DNA from 3 places in the Endozoicomonas sp. 8E genome. Region 3 is predicted to be linked to each of the others. Evidence: predicted binding sites of a transcription regulator. Region 3 holds the regulator's gene; each other region holds the start of a gene.
What was found. The regulator sigma-54, encoded in region 3, starts transcription at its own class of promoters, with help from an activator protein. The targets are predictions, from matches to a motif close to TGGCACNNNNNTTGCTNT.

Region 1 (5,350 bases), 840 kb from region 3:
AAAAAACTGTTAATGAAGCTTGTGAAACAATGATTAAAAAAGAAAGTAGCGCTGTGCCAGAGGTACGACTTTGGCCGGTTCACAGACCAGCAACTCACCATCGGCACGGACTTCATAGGTCTCCGGATTTACTTCCATATGGGGCTGCCAAGTATTCAGCAACATGTCTTTCTTGCGAATCGTTCGGGTATTTTTTACCGCAGAAACGACTTTATTCAATCCTAGTTTACGGCCGATGTCGTTTTCAAAAGCGGCCTGTGAAACAAACGAAAGCGAGGTAGCAGAAACGGTTTTACCCAGAGCCCCAAACATGGGTCGGTAATGAACCGGTTGTGGTGTCGGGATGGACGCATTGGGATCACCCATGGGTGCCATGGCAATCGCTCCACCCTTTAATACCAGAGAGGGTTTAGTGCCAAAAAATGCCGGTTTCCACAGCACCAGGTCAGCCAGCTTACCCGGCTCGACAGAACCCACTTCATGAGAAATACCGTGGGTTATTGCCGGATTCATGGTGTATTTCGCCACATAACGGCGCGCTCTGAAGTTATCCACACCCGCCGATGAGTCTTCAGGCAATAATCCCCTTTGTACTTTCATTTTATGAGCCGTCTGCCAGGTACGACAAACCACTTCACCGACCCGGCCCATGGCCTGGGAGTCTGAAGCGATCATCGAGAAAGCGCCCAGGTCATGCAGAATATCTTCTGCTGCAATGGTTTCACGACGAATGCGGGAGTCGGCAAAAGCCACATCTTCAGGAATGTTCGGATCAAGATGGTGACAAACCATCAGCATATCCAGATGCTCATCAACCGTATTGATAGTGTATGGACGTGTCGGGTTTGTAGACGACGGCAGGACAAAGTCTTCACCACAAGCCTTAATAATATCGGGAGCATGTCCACCTCCGGCACCTTCGGTATGATAGGTGTGGATAACTCTTCCCTTGAATGCGGCAATAGTATCTTCAACAAAGCCGGATTCATTCAGGGTGTCGGTGTGAATAGCTACCTGAATGTCGTATTTCTCTGCGACTCCAAGGCAACAATCAATAGAAGCGGGAGTGGTCCCCCAGTCTTCATGAAGCTTGAGCCCCATGGCTCCCGCCAGAACCTGTTCTTCCAGTGCTGCGGGTATACTGGCGTTGCCTTTGCCAAGAAAACCGATATTCATAGGCAAACTATCCACAGCCTGAAGCATGGAACTCATATGCCACTCACCCGGTGTACAGGTTGTCGCATTGCTCCCTGTAGCGGGTCCGGTGCCGCCACCAAGCATCGTGGTGACTCCGGAAGCCAGGGCTTCTTCTATCTGTTGGGGACAGATGAAGTGGATATGGGCATCAACCCCACCTGCAGTGACAATCTGACCTTCACCGGCAATCACTTCGGTGCCGGGACCGATAATGATGTCGACTCCGGCCTGTACATCGGGGTTGCCAGCCTTGCCTATCTTTTCTATCCGACCGTTTTTAATGCCAATATCGGCTTTTACGATGCCCCAGTGATCCAGAATCAGGGCATTGGTGATGACCGTATCCACCGCATCAGCTCCCGTTCTCTGACTCTGGCCCATACCGTCACGAATAACCTTGCCGCCTCCAAATTTCACTTCGTCGCCATAGACGGTAAAATCTTTCTCCGGACTGATGAAAAGGTCAGTGTCACCAAGACGTACTTTGTCGCCTACGGTCGGACCAAACATATCCACATAGGTTTGACGCTCCATTCTGGCCATTATTTATCTCCCTGCTCAAGCTGACCCATGACATCACCACGGAAACCATAGATTTTGCCTTCTCCGGCAAAACGCACCAGTTCAACCTGTCGACCCTGACCAGGCTCAAAACGGACAGCGGTTCCTGCCGGGATATTCAACCGGAAACCGAGGGTGGATTCCCGATCAAAAGCCAGTGCCGGGTTCACTTCGTAGAAATGATAATGAGAGCCAACCTGTACTGGCCTGTCGCCGGTATTGGCAACGGTGACAACACAGGTCTCCCGCCCTTTATTAATGTCAATTGCCTCTTCGCAGGCAATGACCTCTCCTGGAATCATAAAACCTCCTGCTCTACGCAATGGGATTGTGAACCGTCACCAGCTTGGTGCCGTCCGGAAAAGTGGCTTCTACCTGAACTTCATGAATCATCTCGGGAATGCCTTCCATGACATTGTCACGGGTCAGGATTTCACGCCCTTCATTCATCAGCTCAGCAACTGTTTTCCCGTCTCTGGCTCCCTCCATTATGTGCATGGAAATCAGTGCGATGGACTCCGGGTAGTTCAGCTTCACACCCCTGCCAAGGCGACGTTCCGCAACCAGTGCCGCTGTGTATAAAAGCAGTTTGTCTTTTTCTCTGGGGGTCAGCTCCATGAGAGCCCTCCAATTAATTCTTGTGGTCTTTTAATGCAATATTGCCGTCTAGCAGCCTGTCGGACTTAAGACTGTCCTACGCGGCAACTGCTCCTGCGTTGCTCTAGCTCCTGCATCCATGCAGTCGTGCGGTTGCGATAAATTGGTCTAAAAATTCCTGCTCCCTCGTCAAATAGCTCGCTATTCTCCTCGGAATCAGAAATTTTTATCCTCAATTTCTCGCAATCCTCGCTACGGACGCTCAAGTCCGACAGGCTGCTAGGAGCCTGACCGAGAATAGACTGCCCTACTGCGGCGGCAGCAAATTGGTCTGAAAATCCGCTTTTGTTCGTCAAATAGCTCGCTATTCTCCTTACAAAACCGAATTTTCATCCTCAATTTTCTGCCGTCCTCGCTACGGGCGCTATTCTCGGTCAGGCTCCTAGTAGGTTATAGGCATCAACGATCAGGTATTCCAGATTCTGGGCTTGCAACCTTGCCGGCCATTCAAGTGACTACGAAGCTCATTCCAAAGCCAGGCAAACAGTGTTCTGGCCTGTTCAGGTGAACTGCCGAGATAACGGGCAATAAAAACCCCGTTTCGCCAGGTAATGGCTGCACATTTCGAGCCTCCCTGGGCTTCCAGTCTTTCATGCAGATGATCGCAGCCGGGGTCTTTTTCAAGGGTCATGATCAGTGTACCGAAAACATGCTGACCATTAAGACCAAGAACGGACTGGGTAAGGGGCGAATCCGCAGCCAGCTCCAGCCTTTCTCGATAAAGCGGCTGGTCGTTACGGGTGAGCTGAAGGTTCTGGATCACCCTGCCCTGCTTAAACGCTTCGCCACTGGCTTTACGACCGAGACAAACGATGTCCCAGCCTGCGAAGCAACCATTGCCTCTCAGCTCGACAGAAGTGTTCAATTCCGCTTCTGCACCATTAAAGATAATAGTTTCCTGAGGCAACCATTCAAGACAGGCACCCTCTTGAACGACCATGGACGTTAGCTGTTTCTGAAGACGGCCATTACCATTGAAATAGACTTTCCCCGCAGCAGGTGTGGTAACCAGTCCGGATGCACCAGAGTGGGCTTCAAAACTCTGAATCAGCTCGTCACCGGCAACCAACCCTCCTGGTGGGTGAAGAACATAGAGATGGGCCAGGTCTTTACCTTCTGGCCAGAACGGACGCTGAATCCTCAGTGGTCCATAATGCCGCGAACGGCCCATGCGGGTATGGCCGTCCATGTATTTCAGTTCAACGGCAATACCGGCACGCCAGCCGCTGCCTCCGGACGCAACGTCATCCTGATCGGAATCAGTATCCGGGTTAGATCGCGGGATAGATCGCGGGATAGAGAGTCGATTGAATGCCAGCCCCATACTTCTGCCCTTAATGTTAAAGGTCATCTCTGGCCTGCAAAAGATGTTCCATTTTATTTTTATACGACTGCTGACATTATTGACCATAAAGTCAGCTTAAATAGCACCAAAAAAATGCAAAGGCACCACATTGGCGATCAAAGATGTTCTGAAATAAGGCATCTACTGTCAAGACGATATTAAGAAATTAACTCTAACTCAGCTGTTAGAAGTGAGAGCTTTTCCGCATGAACGACAAAGACTGCCAATATTGGCATACACATTGCTGTCACACTGTCGCACATAAGGATAAAAAACAGGATTAATAAAAACTATGAAGAGCTCCCTCAAAAAACTCTCGAAGGGTCTGGTTGCAGCATCTGCCGCAACCGCCGCCCTTTCTTTTTCGGTCATATCCCAGGCTGCAGAGACCATCAAGGTTGGTGTTTTACATTCTCTGTCAGGCACCATGGCGATCAGTGAAACCACATTAAAAGACACTGTTTTAATGATGGTGGACGAGCAGAATAAGAAAGGTGGACTGCTGGGAAAGAAACTCGAAGCGGTTGTTGTTGATCCTGCCTCTGACTGGCCACTGTTTGCAGAAAAAGCGCGTGAGCTGCTGGCAAAAGAAAAGGTCGATGTCATTTTTGGCGGCTGGACTTCCGTCTCCAGAAAATCAGTTCTGCCAGTGGTTGAAGAGTTAAACGGCCTGATGTTCTACCCGGTTCAGTATGAGGGACAAGAGTCATCCAAAAACGTTTTTTACACCGGCGCAGCGCCCAACCAACAGGCTATTCCTGCGGTTGATTATCTGATGAGTTCAGAGGGCGGCAGCGTCAATCGTTTTGTTCTGGCCGGTACTGATTACGTCTACCCGAGAACCACCAACAAGATTCTGGAATCCTACCTGAAGAGCAAGGGTATCAAAGAGTCGGACATCATGATCAATTACACGCCTTTTGGTCACTCTGACTGGCAGACCATTGTTTCTGATATCAAGAAGTTTGGTAAAGCTGGTAAAAAGACGGCGGTTATTTCCACCATCAATGGCGACGCCAACGTACCTTTCTATAAAGAATTGGCTAACCAGGGCATTGCTGCTGAAGACATTCCGGTGATTGCCTTCTCTGTCGGCGAAGAAGAGCTGTCAGGTATAGATACTGCACCTCTGGTAGGCCACCTGGCAGCCTGGAACTACTTTATGAGTGCCGAGAGTGATATCAACGATGAGTTCATCGAAACCTGGCAGACCTTTACCAGGAATGAAGAGCGTGTTGCCAATGATCCAATGGAAGCCACTTATATTGGCTTTAACATGTGGACAAAAGCTGTTGAAAAAGCAGGAACCACCAGCGTTGATGCCGTCCGTTCAGCCATGTATGGCATCACTGTTCCCAACCTGACAGGTGGTATTGCTGTAATGAACACCAACCATCACCTGACCAAGCCGGTATTGATTGGCGAAATTCAGGACGATGGCCAGTTTGAAATTGTCTGGGAAACCAAAGGGGGCGTCATTGGTGATGCCTGGACTCAATATCTGCCTGAAAGCTCAAAAATTGTTGCTGACTGGTCAGCCCCGATCAAGTGCGGCAACTACAACCTGGAATCAGGTGTCTGCTCTGGTCA
Region 2 (5,350 bases), 3.6 Mb from region 3:
TGGCTTATAATACCGGCGCCGCTTTCAGTTTTCTGAGTGATCAGAGTGGCTGGCAACGGTGGCTTTTTGTGGGGGTGGCATCCGTCGTCAGCCTGATGCTGGTCAGCTGGCTTGCCCGAATGAAGAAAGAAGAAAGGTGGCAGGCCTGCTCAATGGCCTTGATACTGGGAGGTGCACTGGGCAATCTTTATGATCGGGTCATGAATGGTTACGTCGTGGATTTTCTGTTGGTGTATTATGACGGTTGGTATTTCCCGTCCTTTAACCTGGCGGATATGGCCATAAGCTCCGGTGCAGCCATGTTAGTTCTGGATATCTTCCGGCCTCAACATAACAGTCGTAGCTGAAATTATGTCGTGAGGCACCTGGAATCTTTAAGATGGCGGCAATCGTTGTTTATGTATGAATGGATTTTTCGAAAGCGGGTTTAGAAAAACAATGTCTGATGTTGTGGTAGGACCGGGAAGGCAGGTAACACTGCACTTTGCCCTGAAACTGGAAGACGGGCAGGTGGTAGACAGTAATTTTGATGGCCAGCCTGCTACATTCGTTGTGGGGGATGGAAACCTGCCTCAGGGCTTTGAGCAGGTGATTTATGGCTTGTCCGAGGGTGACCAGGGCAGTTTCAGAATTCCACCCGTCGGTGCTTTTGGTATGCCTAATCCTGAGAACGTCAGGGAGTTTTCCCGAGACACGTTCTCTGATGATATGGAGTTGCAGGAAGGTTTAGTCGTTTCTTTTGCGGATGCGGCCAACTCTGAGCTGGCTGGCGTCATTACTGGTTTGACAGAGAGCCATGTTGAAGTGGACTTTAATCATCCGCTGGCAGGTAAAGAACTGTTGTTTGAAGTGAACGTTCTGAATATCACGCAAGCGACTCATACACCAGAAACTCATACACCAGACAAGAGCGCAGAGGCATGAAAATCAGGCTGGCAAATCCCCGGGGATTCTGTGCAGGCGTCGACCGGGCTATCGACATTGTAAACCGGGCTCTGGATGTTTTTGAGCCTCCTATTTATGTGCGTCACGAAGTCGTTCACAACAAGTTTGTGGTAGAAAACCTCAAACAGCGTGGTGCCATATTTGTTGAGGAGCTCCATCAGATACCGGATGATTCTATTGTTATTTTCAGTGCTCACGGTGTTTCCAAAGCGGTCGAAGCAGAGGCTGCCCGTCGTGGCTTGAAAGTCTTTGATGCCTCCTGTCCTCTGGTCAAAAAAGTCCATATGGAAGTTGTGCGCTACTCCCGGGATAGTATGGAGTGTATTCTGATTGGTCATGATGGTCATCCCGAGGTGGAAGGTACCATGGGCCAATACGACGACTCTAAAGGCGGGAAGATGTACCTCGTCGAAACAGAAGACGATGTTTGGAAACTGACAGTGAAAGATCCGAAACATCTTGCTTATGTCACACAGACGACACTGTCTATGGATGATACTGCCAGAGTGATAGATGCACTAAGAGTCAAGTTCCCTGAAATTAATGGACCGCGCAAAGACGATATCTGCTACGCCACTCAAAATCGTCAAGATGCCGTGAAGGCTCTGGCATCTGAATGCGATGCAGTTTTTGTGGTAGGTTCTGTGAACAGTTCCAACTCCAACCGCCTCAGAGAATTAGCCGAAAGAACAGGGGCGTCAGCTTATCTTGTTGACGGAGCCCATGACATTCAGCCTGAGTGGCTGGAAGGCAAAGAGAGTCTGGGTATTACCGCAGGCGCTTCAGCCCCCGAAGTGCTGGTGAAAGGTGTCATCAATCGGTTGATTGAATTAGGCGCCGAAGAGCCCGAAGAACTGGAAGGGGAGCAAGAGAATATTGTTTTTAGCATGCCCAAAGAGCTTCGGATCGTGGAAGTCTGAGACATCCAACTGGCCAGGCATCAGGCGTTTGCATCGATTTCGTTTCCGAAACAGGAGGCTGATTCTGAATGCTAAACCTGTTCCAGGTTGCTCTGGTACAGCCCTTGCTTAAAAGAACCTGTGAATAGTTATCTTTTCAGGGATAGAGAGTGTTACAGGTTATGGGTTCGGTGTTATTGATTGGAGACCGTTCGGCTCGACTGTCTGTTTTAAACCAGGCACTTAATGAGTTTGGCTATCAAGTCATTAAGCGACAGGGACAGAATGAGGACCTGCTGACCGTTGTTTCCAGTGTCTCGCCCGATATTCTGGTGATTGGTCTGGATAAGCCTGCCCCCTCACTTCTGGAAAAGCTCGCTTTGATCAATAAGACTACTCCACTCCCTGTCGTAATGTTTGTAGAGCAAACCACTGACAACATCGTCCAGCAAGCCACACGATCCGGCGTTAATGCTTATATCGTGGCTGATCTGCAGCCTCAGCGCCTCAAAACCATTATTGATGTGGCCGTTGCCCGTTTTCAGGAATACCAGTCATTGAAAGATGAGCTGGAGCGGACCCGGAGTCGTCTGGAAGATCGAAAGTTACTGGACAAAGCCAAGGGGTTGCTGATGTCCAGACAAGGGATCAATGAAGACCAGGCTTATAAAAAGTTAAGAAAGATGGCTATGGATAACGGTAAAACTCTGGCAGCTGTGGCCAGAAATGTCATTGATGTTTTCAATATGCTGGAAGAAAAAGCGTCATGATCGAAAGATTGCTCGTTGTTGGTGCGAAATTTTTGTGTTTTGCACCAAACCGAAATAAAAATGAAAGAAAATTGAAAAATAAGCATGGTTAGGGGCTGAAATTAGTTGGCACGAAGAATGCTATAAGTCTGCTACAACAATAAAAAATGTTCCTGCCAAGGGCGGCAGGAGCAGGTATTCACAACAAAGACGTTGTGAAAGAGAGCAAAGGCGCTCACCGCTGTCTGGAAGAATTTCCGGCTAGCGGTGGGCGCTTTTTTTTTACATGGATGTACCGAACCCCTGAAATGCGTGACGACGAGGTGATGGAGCGAAGCATGAGCCAGAGCCGAAACGGCATTTCAGGGGGCGGTGCAGAATAATAAATCTTTAGGTAGCAGGGCAGTAAGCTATCAGTAGAGATAGTTGGAGTGACAAATGAAGTGGTTTAGACCCTTTAAGTCGGTGGCAATGAGTGCCCTGATTAGCGTCAGTGGTCTTGTATCAATACAGGCAAATGCTGAGCTGGGTTATCCGGAAAAGGAAGAACTGAGGTTTGGTTTTATCAAACTGACGGATATGGCACCCATAGCCATTGCGTACGAAAAAGGCTACTTCGAAGATGAAGGCTTGTACGTCACCATAGAAGCTCAGGCAAACTGGAAAGTATTACTTGATGGTGTCATCGATGGACGGCTCGATGGCGCGCATATGCTGGCCGGTCAACCTATTGCCGCGACTATGGGTTATGGTACAAAAGCGGAAATCATCACTCCGTTTTCCATGGATCTGAACGGTAATGGTATTACTGTTTCCAATGAAATCTGGAAACAGATGAAACCGAATATTCCCAAACGGGCAGACGGCAAGCCCCAGCATCCCATCAAGGCAGATGCTCTGAAGCCGGTTGTGGAAAAGTACAAAGACGACGGCAAGCCATTCAACATGGGCATGGTCTTCCCGGTATCTACACACAACTATGAATTAAGGTACTGGTTGGCAGCGGGTGGCATTCACCCCGGATATTATGCTCCGCACAAGGGGGATACCTCGGGTCAGATTAATGCTGACGCACTGTTATCCGTGACTCCGCCACCCCAGATGCCAGCCACTATGGAAGCGGGCACTATCTATGGTTACTGCGTAGGTGAGCCCTGGAACCAGCAGGCTGTCTTCAAAAATATCGGTGTTCCTGTTGTTACGGATTACGAGATCTGGAAAGACAATCCGGAGAAAGTGTTCGGTATTACCAAAGCCTTTGCCGAGAAATATCCCAACACCACTATTCGTCTGACCCGCGCACTGATCCGTGCTGCCAAATGGCTGGATGAAAATAACAACGCCAACCGTCCTGAGGCTGTGAAAATACTTTCCCAGTCCAATTATGTAGGTGCTGACTACGACGTGATTGCCAACAGCATGACCGGTACTTTCGAATATGAGAAAGGTGACAAGCGTGAAGTACCTGATTTCAATGTCTTCTTCCGTTATAACGCAACTTATCCCTACTACTCTGATGCGATCTGGTATCTGACCCAGATGCGTCGCTGGGGACAGATTTCTGAAGATAAACCCGATTCATGGTACGTCGATATTGCCAGGAAAGTTTATCGTCCGGACATCTACGAAGCAGCTGCCAAGTCCCTGATCGAAGACAAACTGGCCAAGGTTAGTGACTTCCCGAACTTTGCAGAAGAAGACGGGTTCAGAAATCCACAGACCCACTTCATTGACGGCATCGTCTACAACGGCAAGAAGCCTAATGAGTACATCAACAAGTTCAGTATTGGTCTGAAGCAGGGCGACAAGATCTGATTTTGTCGTGAATGGATCAGCCTTGTGGTTGATCCATTCAAGCTCGGGCTGATGATTTAGAAAATACAGCCCCATCACGATTTGTACACTGTTTTATGTTTTGGGATGGGCTGAATTTTCCGCTCAAGGCTGTTTGGGGAGAGAACCAACATGACAACTGAAACTGCGTTGGCCAATAACAATACTAACAAGCCAATTATTTCTGAAAGTCTTAAAACATCAATAACAATAACCTTTAAAACCCTGTTGATTCCTTTTGCCGGCATCCTGGTCTTTCTGATGATCTGGGCAGGAGCCGCCAGCAAAATCGATACATCACTAGGCCAATTTCCCGGGCCTTCGGCAGTCTGGGAGCAAATGGGGTCGCTCTATGAAGAGCACAGAGCCGAACGACTCAAAGAGCAGGCCTTCTACGAGCGACAAGAGAAGCGTATTGAAGCCAGACTGGCGAAGGACCCGGATTACGTACCCAAAATTCGTGCCTACACCGGTAAAGAAACGTTTCTGGACCAGATCTTCACCAGCCTTATCACTGTGCTGAGTGGATTTGTCCTGGCAGCAGTCATCGCCATACCCTTGGGGATTGCCATAGGACTGAATAAAACCCTGAATGCGGCAGTGAATCCTGTTATTCAGATTTTTAAACCGGTTTCTCCCCTGGCTTGGCTACCTTTGGTGACCATGGTCGTCAGTGCTGTGTATGTCAGTCCTGACCCTCTGGTAGCCAAGTCCTTTTTAAATTCCATGATTACCGTCACGCTCTGTTGTCTGTGGCCCATGGTAATCAACACTTCAGTGGGCGTTTCTTCTATTGAGAAGGATCTGGTGAATGTCAGCCGTGTGCTGAGACTGCCAGCCCTGAAGCATGTGCAGAAAATTGTTCTGCCCGCTTCCATACCGATGATTTTCACCGGTATGAGATTGTCGTTAGGGGTTGCCTGG
Region 3 (5,350 bases):
AGGATGCTGACAAGCACTGGAGCGACAGTGGGGCAGAGCTATCCCTTTGCCTAAACCGGTGGTACCGAGTCGCTCTCTGCTAATCAGCTTGTTAAACAGATCCTTGGTGTTGATGGCGGGAACATGCTCACTGATGATTTCCGCAACAATTTCCAGGATTTTCTTTTTGCTGGCCCCCTGCACATCGCAAAGGGTGCGCCCGGGGGTAAGAATGTTTTCAATAATCATACAGCGATCGATGCTTACAGGCGGCCGTTGGCACCCTGTAGCCGGTCAAGCGTTTTCTCTTTGTGTTTTACCAGTTGTCGATCCAGTTTGTCCGACATGTCATCAATGGCAGCGTACATATCTTCAGCCTCAGCGGTTGCATTAATATCCGCCCTACGAACATGTAGAGTCGCTTCCACTCTGTGCTTCAGTTTTTCAACACTCAGAGTGACCTGAACGTTTGTAATCTGATCAAAGTGGGCGGCAAGGCGGTCGAGTTTCTTGGTGACATAATCTTTCAGAGCCTCAGTCACCTCTACATGATGTCCACTGATGTTGACTTGCATGTAACGCTCTCCTGCTGATCCCGATTCTCGACATTGGACTGCCCCCGGGATTCTACGGGCAACCCTGATTGAAAGTCTATCACTGTCATTGACAGTTGGCGCTGTTCTGAGACAAAAAATCTATGGGGCGATTTGTGGTATAAGGGTCGATTACCTCAACCTGCGAAAGCTTATTACCATAATCGCTGAAGGCTCAAATAAGCTGCTTGCGTTCATTCGATGGCGGAATATTCATCGATTCACGATATTTGGCAATGGTTCTCCTGGCTACTTTGATCCCCTGATCCCCCAGCAAACCGGCAATTTTGTTATCACTCAGTGGTTTTTTAGGGTTTTCATCGGATACCAGTTTTTTGATCAAGGCTCTGATGGCTGTTGATGAGCACTCGCCGCCAGTGGCTGTGCTGACATGGCTGGAGAAAAAGTATTTCAGCTCAAACACGCCTCTTGGAGTGTGCATGTATTTCTGGGTAGTGACCCTGGAAATAGTGGACTCGTGCATATCCACTGCCTGAGCAATGTCTGCCAGCACCAGGGGCTTCATTGCCTGCTCACCCTGCTCCAGAAAATCTTTCTGAAATTCAACAATCTTGTCGGCTACTTTCAGTAGGGTTTCGTTACGACTTTGCAGGTTTTTCAGAAACCAGCGGGCTTCCTGTAGCTGGTTCTTCATAAAGACGTTGTCACGACTGTTATTGGCACGCTGCACCATTGAGGCGTAATTGTTGTTGATGCGAAGTCTGGGCAGGGACTCTGAGTTCAGTTCAACCGCCCAGCGGTCCCTGACTTTGGTGACCGAAATATCGGGGGTGACGTATTCCGTGTCTGCCTGACCGATTTCAGATCCGGGCCTCGGGTTGAGGCTTTGAACCAGGTTAAGGGCTTCCCTGAGTTGATGTTCTTTGAGACGGGTACGCCGCATGATTTGAGCGTAGTCACGACTTCCCAGTGCCTGAAGATGATTCTGGATCAGCAGGCGTGCTTCTTTCAGGAAATGGGTTTCTTGTGGCAGTTGATTGAGTTGAACTTCGAGACATTCTTTCAGGTTGGCGCTGGCGCAACCCACCGGATCAAAGTGAAGAATCCGTCGCTGCATGACCTGAAGTTCTTCAAACGCCAGTTCCTCTAGCTGTTCCTGTAGCGAAAGATAAATTTCTTCCAGGGAGTGAGTCAGGTATCCATCATTATTGGTGGCTTCGATAACAGCCAGACCCATCAGCCTGTCTCTGTCAGTCATGGGAGTCAGGTTTAACTGCCATTCCAGGTAGTCCTGGAGGGAATCAGTAGCCCGGGAGCGGGCAATAGGATCATGTTCTTCATCGGTTGCAGCGGGCAGGCTGGAATAGACATCATCCCATCCGGAGTCAACGGGCAGGTCATTGGGTATGCTGTCGGCCCACTGGGGTTCTTCCGGTTCCGGGGGCTGTTCTGCTTTTTCATTAAAGTCAACAGGTCGCTCCCCTTCATCACGGGGTGCAGGTGGTTCTTCAACAGACTCTTCAGACTCCAGCATCGGGTTGGATTCAAGAACTTCCTGGATTTCCTGCTGAAGATCCAGAGTGGAAAGTTGTAGAAGCCTTATGGCCTGCTGCAGCTGAGGTGTCATGGTCAGCTGCTGGCCCATTTTTAGCTGTAAGGATGGCTTCATAGGCAACTGTATACCTTTACTTCGGTGTCTGCACTGAGGGTGCCAGATTTGATGCCATCAGCGCCTGACAGTTATATCTCAGTGTCTGTTGATTTTTTTGATTGGGCTACTCTCCGTGTCACTGGGATTATAATCACATCTGAAGCTTCGGGAAAGTGATTCATCAAGTCAGCCATGCAACATTCAGAACAAGAGTACGAAGATAAATCAGCTCAACACCTTTGCTCGCTTCTTTCGCGAGATCCACCCAAGAGCTGATCAGAGACTGAACTGATGCCCGAGATAGACGTCACGAACCTTTTGATTAGCCAGGACAGTCTGACTGTCACCCTCGGCAATAATAGTGCCTTCACTGACAATGTAGGCCTTCTCGCAGATATCCAGTGTTTCCCGGACATTATGGTCGGTAATCAGGACTCCGATGCCTCGGGCTCTCAGGTGCGTGATAATAGCCTTGATGTCACCAACAGAAATGGGGTCAACACCGGCAAAGGGTTCATCGAGCAGGATAAATTTTGGGTCAGTGCAAAGAGCTCGGGCAATTTCTACCCTGCGCTTTTCACCACCGGAAAGGCTCATACCCGGATTGTCCCTGATATGATTGATATTGAACTCCTCAAGTAATGACTCCATCTTTGCAATGCGGTCTTTCCTGGAAAGGTCGGAACGGGTTTCCAATATCGAAAGCAGGTTATCGGTGACCGTCAATTTCCTGAAAATAGAAACTTCCTGTGGCAAATAACCTACGCCGGCTCTGGCTCGGCCATGCATAGGTTCATGGGTTAAATTCTGGCCACTGAGATCAACCTGTCCACCGTCTGCTTTTACGAGACCTACAATCATGTAGAAGCAGGTAGTTTTACCGGCCCCGTTGGGGCCAAGAAGTCCAACAATCTGACCACTGTCGACAGCCAGGGATACATCTTTGACGACCTGTCTGCCTTTGTAGCTTTTACTGAGATGTTCTGCCTTAAGCGTTGCCATCCGGTGTCTGTCTTCCTGTTTAAAAGTTAGCTGTCGTTTTTCTGACAGCCCTTTCAAGCCTGTTCAGTCGTTGAGCATTGAGTGTAATGGGGTTTGAGTACTACTGCTTGCTCTCAGGTTTGGGTTGGTAAATCATTTTGACCCGACCATCCGGATTGCTTTTGTTCTCGCTGCCCTTGGCATTCACGGTCTGTTTGGTCAGGTCATAATCAATACGTTCACCCGTGAAGGTATCACCCTTCTGAGTCAACTGTGCCTGCTTGATCAGTTGGATCTTATCGCCAGCCACCTGATAATCGATAGTATGACCCCAGGCTTGCAGAGTGCCCTGATCATCAGGTTGCTGTTCTTCGTAGTAAGCCCTTTCCTGGTTGCCTTCTGCCACAATTTTCTTAACTTCTTGCTGAGCGGAATATATGGTCACCTTGTCTCCGGTAATCCGGGTGGTGCCCTGGATCATCACAACATTGCCCTTATAGATGGATACACCTTTCTTGTTATCGATATCGGCGGTGTTGGATTCGATTTCAATAGGCTTCTGCCGGTCGGATGGCAATGCTTGTGCCATGACAGGGAGCAGAACCGTGGCCCCCAGGATCAGGTAATATTCGACCCCTCTGCGACGGCTCTTTCTGTCTGGCCGCTCATTTGGATGAAGGCGCTTGGCCTGTTCATGGCTTTGGCTCATGAAATCCTCTTACCCTAGACTTGAGTTTAACCAGACTCTCCTCGAAGAAAGCCTCCATACCAATGGCGCGCGTACGTCCAGTGTCGTTGGTGATCAGTACCGGTCGATCGGTAACCGCCAGACCCTTTTCAGAGTATATGGTCATGAAATCAGTGTCTATTCGCACATGACTACCATTGCCGAGATTCGTCTGGGTCATCACCACATCATCCCAGAGCTCTATATCCTCGTTGCCGGGCAACAGTTTGCCATAGAGGGCGTCGGCCACCATGGGTTTTCCGGGGGTGCTGAAATTCTCCAGATGAGGGGTTTGCAGCAACGTTGTATCATTGTGCGGGTAATGGGTGATACTGTCTGAAACCAGCGTGTAATCCAGTTTACCCTCTTTGTTGAACTGGATGATCCTAGTGTCAATAAAATAGTAGTCAGCGTTTTCGCGAACCAGAGGCTGTTTTTTCTGAACCCCAACATGGAGTTTGCTGTCATAAGCCCAATAGCCGACTCCGACCAGTATCAGCATAAGAAAAGCAATGATTATCAGGTTCCGATTGGGCATCAGATCATTGGCTCCGGGTCACAATCTGGTCAGAATCTGCACAGGCAGATAGCAACAAAAGAAGGTCATCCAGGAAAATGCTGCCCAGTTTGTGCAGTCGGCGGCATTTTCGCAGCAAATGAATTCAGTCTACCATGATTTTTTTTGATCATCAGGGGCTGCAGACGAATGTTTTCAAACGCTAGACACTGGCTGTCGGCCTTAGGCAACCAGAGTTAAACGATTGTGCTTTCTTGTTGTCAAAAAAATGCCTGAGCGTGTAAAGCTATCGCTGTAATGATAGAAAACTATTACAGCGACATTATAGGTATTTTTAACTCTATTTCAGGTAACTGCTCAGCATGTCATCCAGCTTGCCTTTGGCTTTAAGAATGAAGTCACAGAATTCTCTGGCTGCACCTTCACCGCCACGATTAGTAGTGATAGCAGGTGAGTGTTCACGAACGTAGTAATGCCCGTTAGGAACGGTACAGCCAAAACCAACCTGTCGAATGGCTGGGAGATCTGGCAGATCGTCACCGATGTAGGCAACTTCATCCAGACTAAGACCCTGACCCTCTTCCTGAAGCAGTTCTTTCAGAGCAACGAACTTGTCTTCACGGCCCTGATAGAAAATATCTACGCCCAGGTCGGAAGCTCGTTTTTCAACAAATACGGATCGACGGCCGGTGATGATGGCTGTTTTTACACCTGACTGCTTGAGCATTTTCAGGCCATGACCGTCCAGAGTATTGAATATTTTCAGTGATTCGCCATGCTCACCAAACAACAGTTTGCCGTCAGTGAGAACACCGTCTACATCAAAAACAGCCAAACGAATCCTGGCAGCGACAGATTGTAGTGAAGAACTGATCATACTACGCCCGCCTTCAGTAGATCGTGCATATTAATGGCGCCGATCAGTTCATTGTCATCATCCA

Region 1: the regulator sigma-54 is predicted to act here: its motif matches at 3,991-4,008, upstream of urtA (urea ABC transporter substrate-binding protein).
Region 2: the regulator sigma-54 is predicted to act here: its motif matches at 1,959-1,976, upstream of P6910_RS18080 (ANTAR domain-containing response regulator).

What each region holds. Positions count from the first base shown of each region.
Region 1 is NZ_CP120717.1:771,325-776,674, reverse strand. It holds gene ureC (urease subunit alpha) at 34-1,740, opposite strand; gene P6910_RS03165 (urease subunit beta) at 1,740-2,060, opposite strand; gene ureA (urease subunit gamma) at 2,074-2,376, opposite strand; gene P6910_RS03155 (urease accessory protein UreD) at 2,822-3,766, opposite strand; gene urtA (urea ABC transporter substrate-binding protein) at 4,053-5,350, shown strand, end outside.
Region 2 is NZ_CP120717.1:5,256,646-5,261,995, reverse strand. It holds gene lspA (signal peptidase II) at 1-347, shown strand, start outside; gene P6910_RS18090 (peptidylprolyl isomerase) at 439-924, shown strand; gene ispH (4-hydroxy-3-methylbut-2-enyl diphosphate reductase) at 921-1,865, shown strand; gene P6910_RS18080 (ANTAR domain-containing response regulator) at 2,027-2,614, shown strand; gene P6910_RS18075 (hypothetical protein) at 2,761-2,976, shown strand; gene P6910_RS18070 (CmpA/NrtA family ABC transporter substrate-binding protein) at 3,065-4,408, shown strand; gene P6910_RS18065 (ABC transporter permease) at 4,559-5,350, shown strand, end outside.
Region 3 is NZ_CP120717.1:1,615,692-1,621,041, forward strand. It holds gene ptsN (PTS IIA-like nitrogen regulatory protein PtsN) at 1-228, opposite strand, end outside; gene hpf (ribosome hibernation-promoting factor, HPF/YfiA family) at 243-554, opposite strand; gene P6910_RS05800 (RNA polymerase factor sigma-54) at 748-2,202, opposite strand; gene lptB (LPS export ABC transporter ATP-binding protein) at 2,461-3,186, opposite strand; gene lptA (lipopolysaccharide transport periplasmic protein LptA) at 3,287-3,874, opposite strand; gene lptC (LPS export ABC transporter periplasmic protein LptC) at 3,858-4,430, opposite strand; gene P6910_RS05820 (KdsC family phosphatase) at 4,750-5,283, opposite strand; gene P6910_RS05825 (KpsF/GutQ family sugar-phosphate isomerase) at 5,283-5,350, opposite strand, start outside.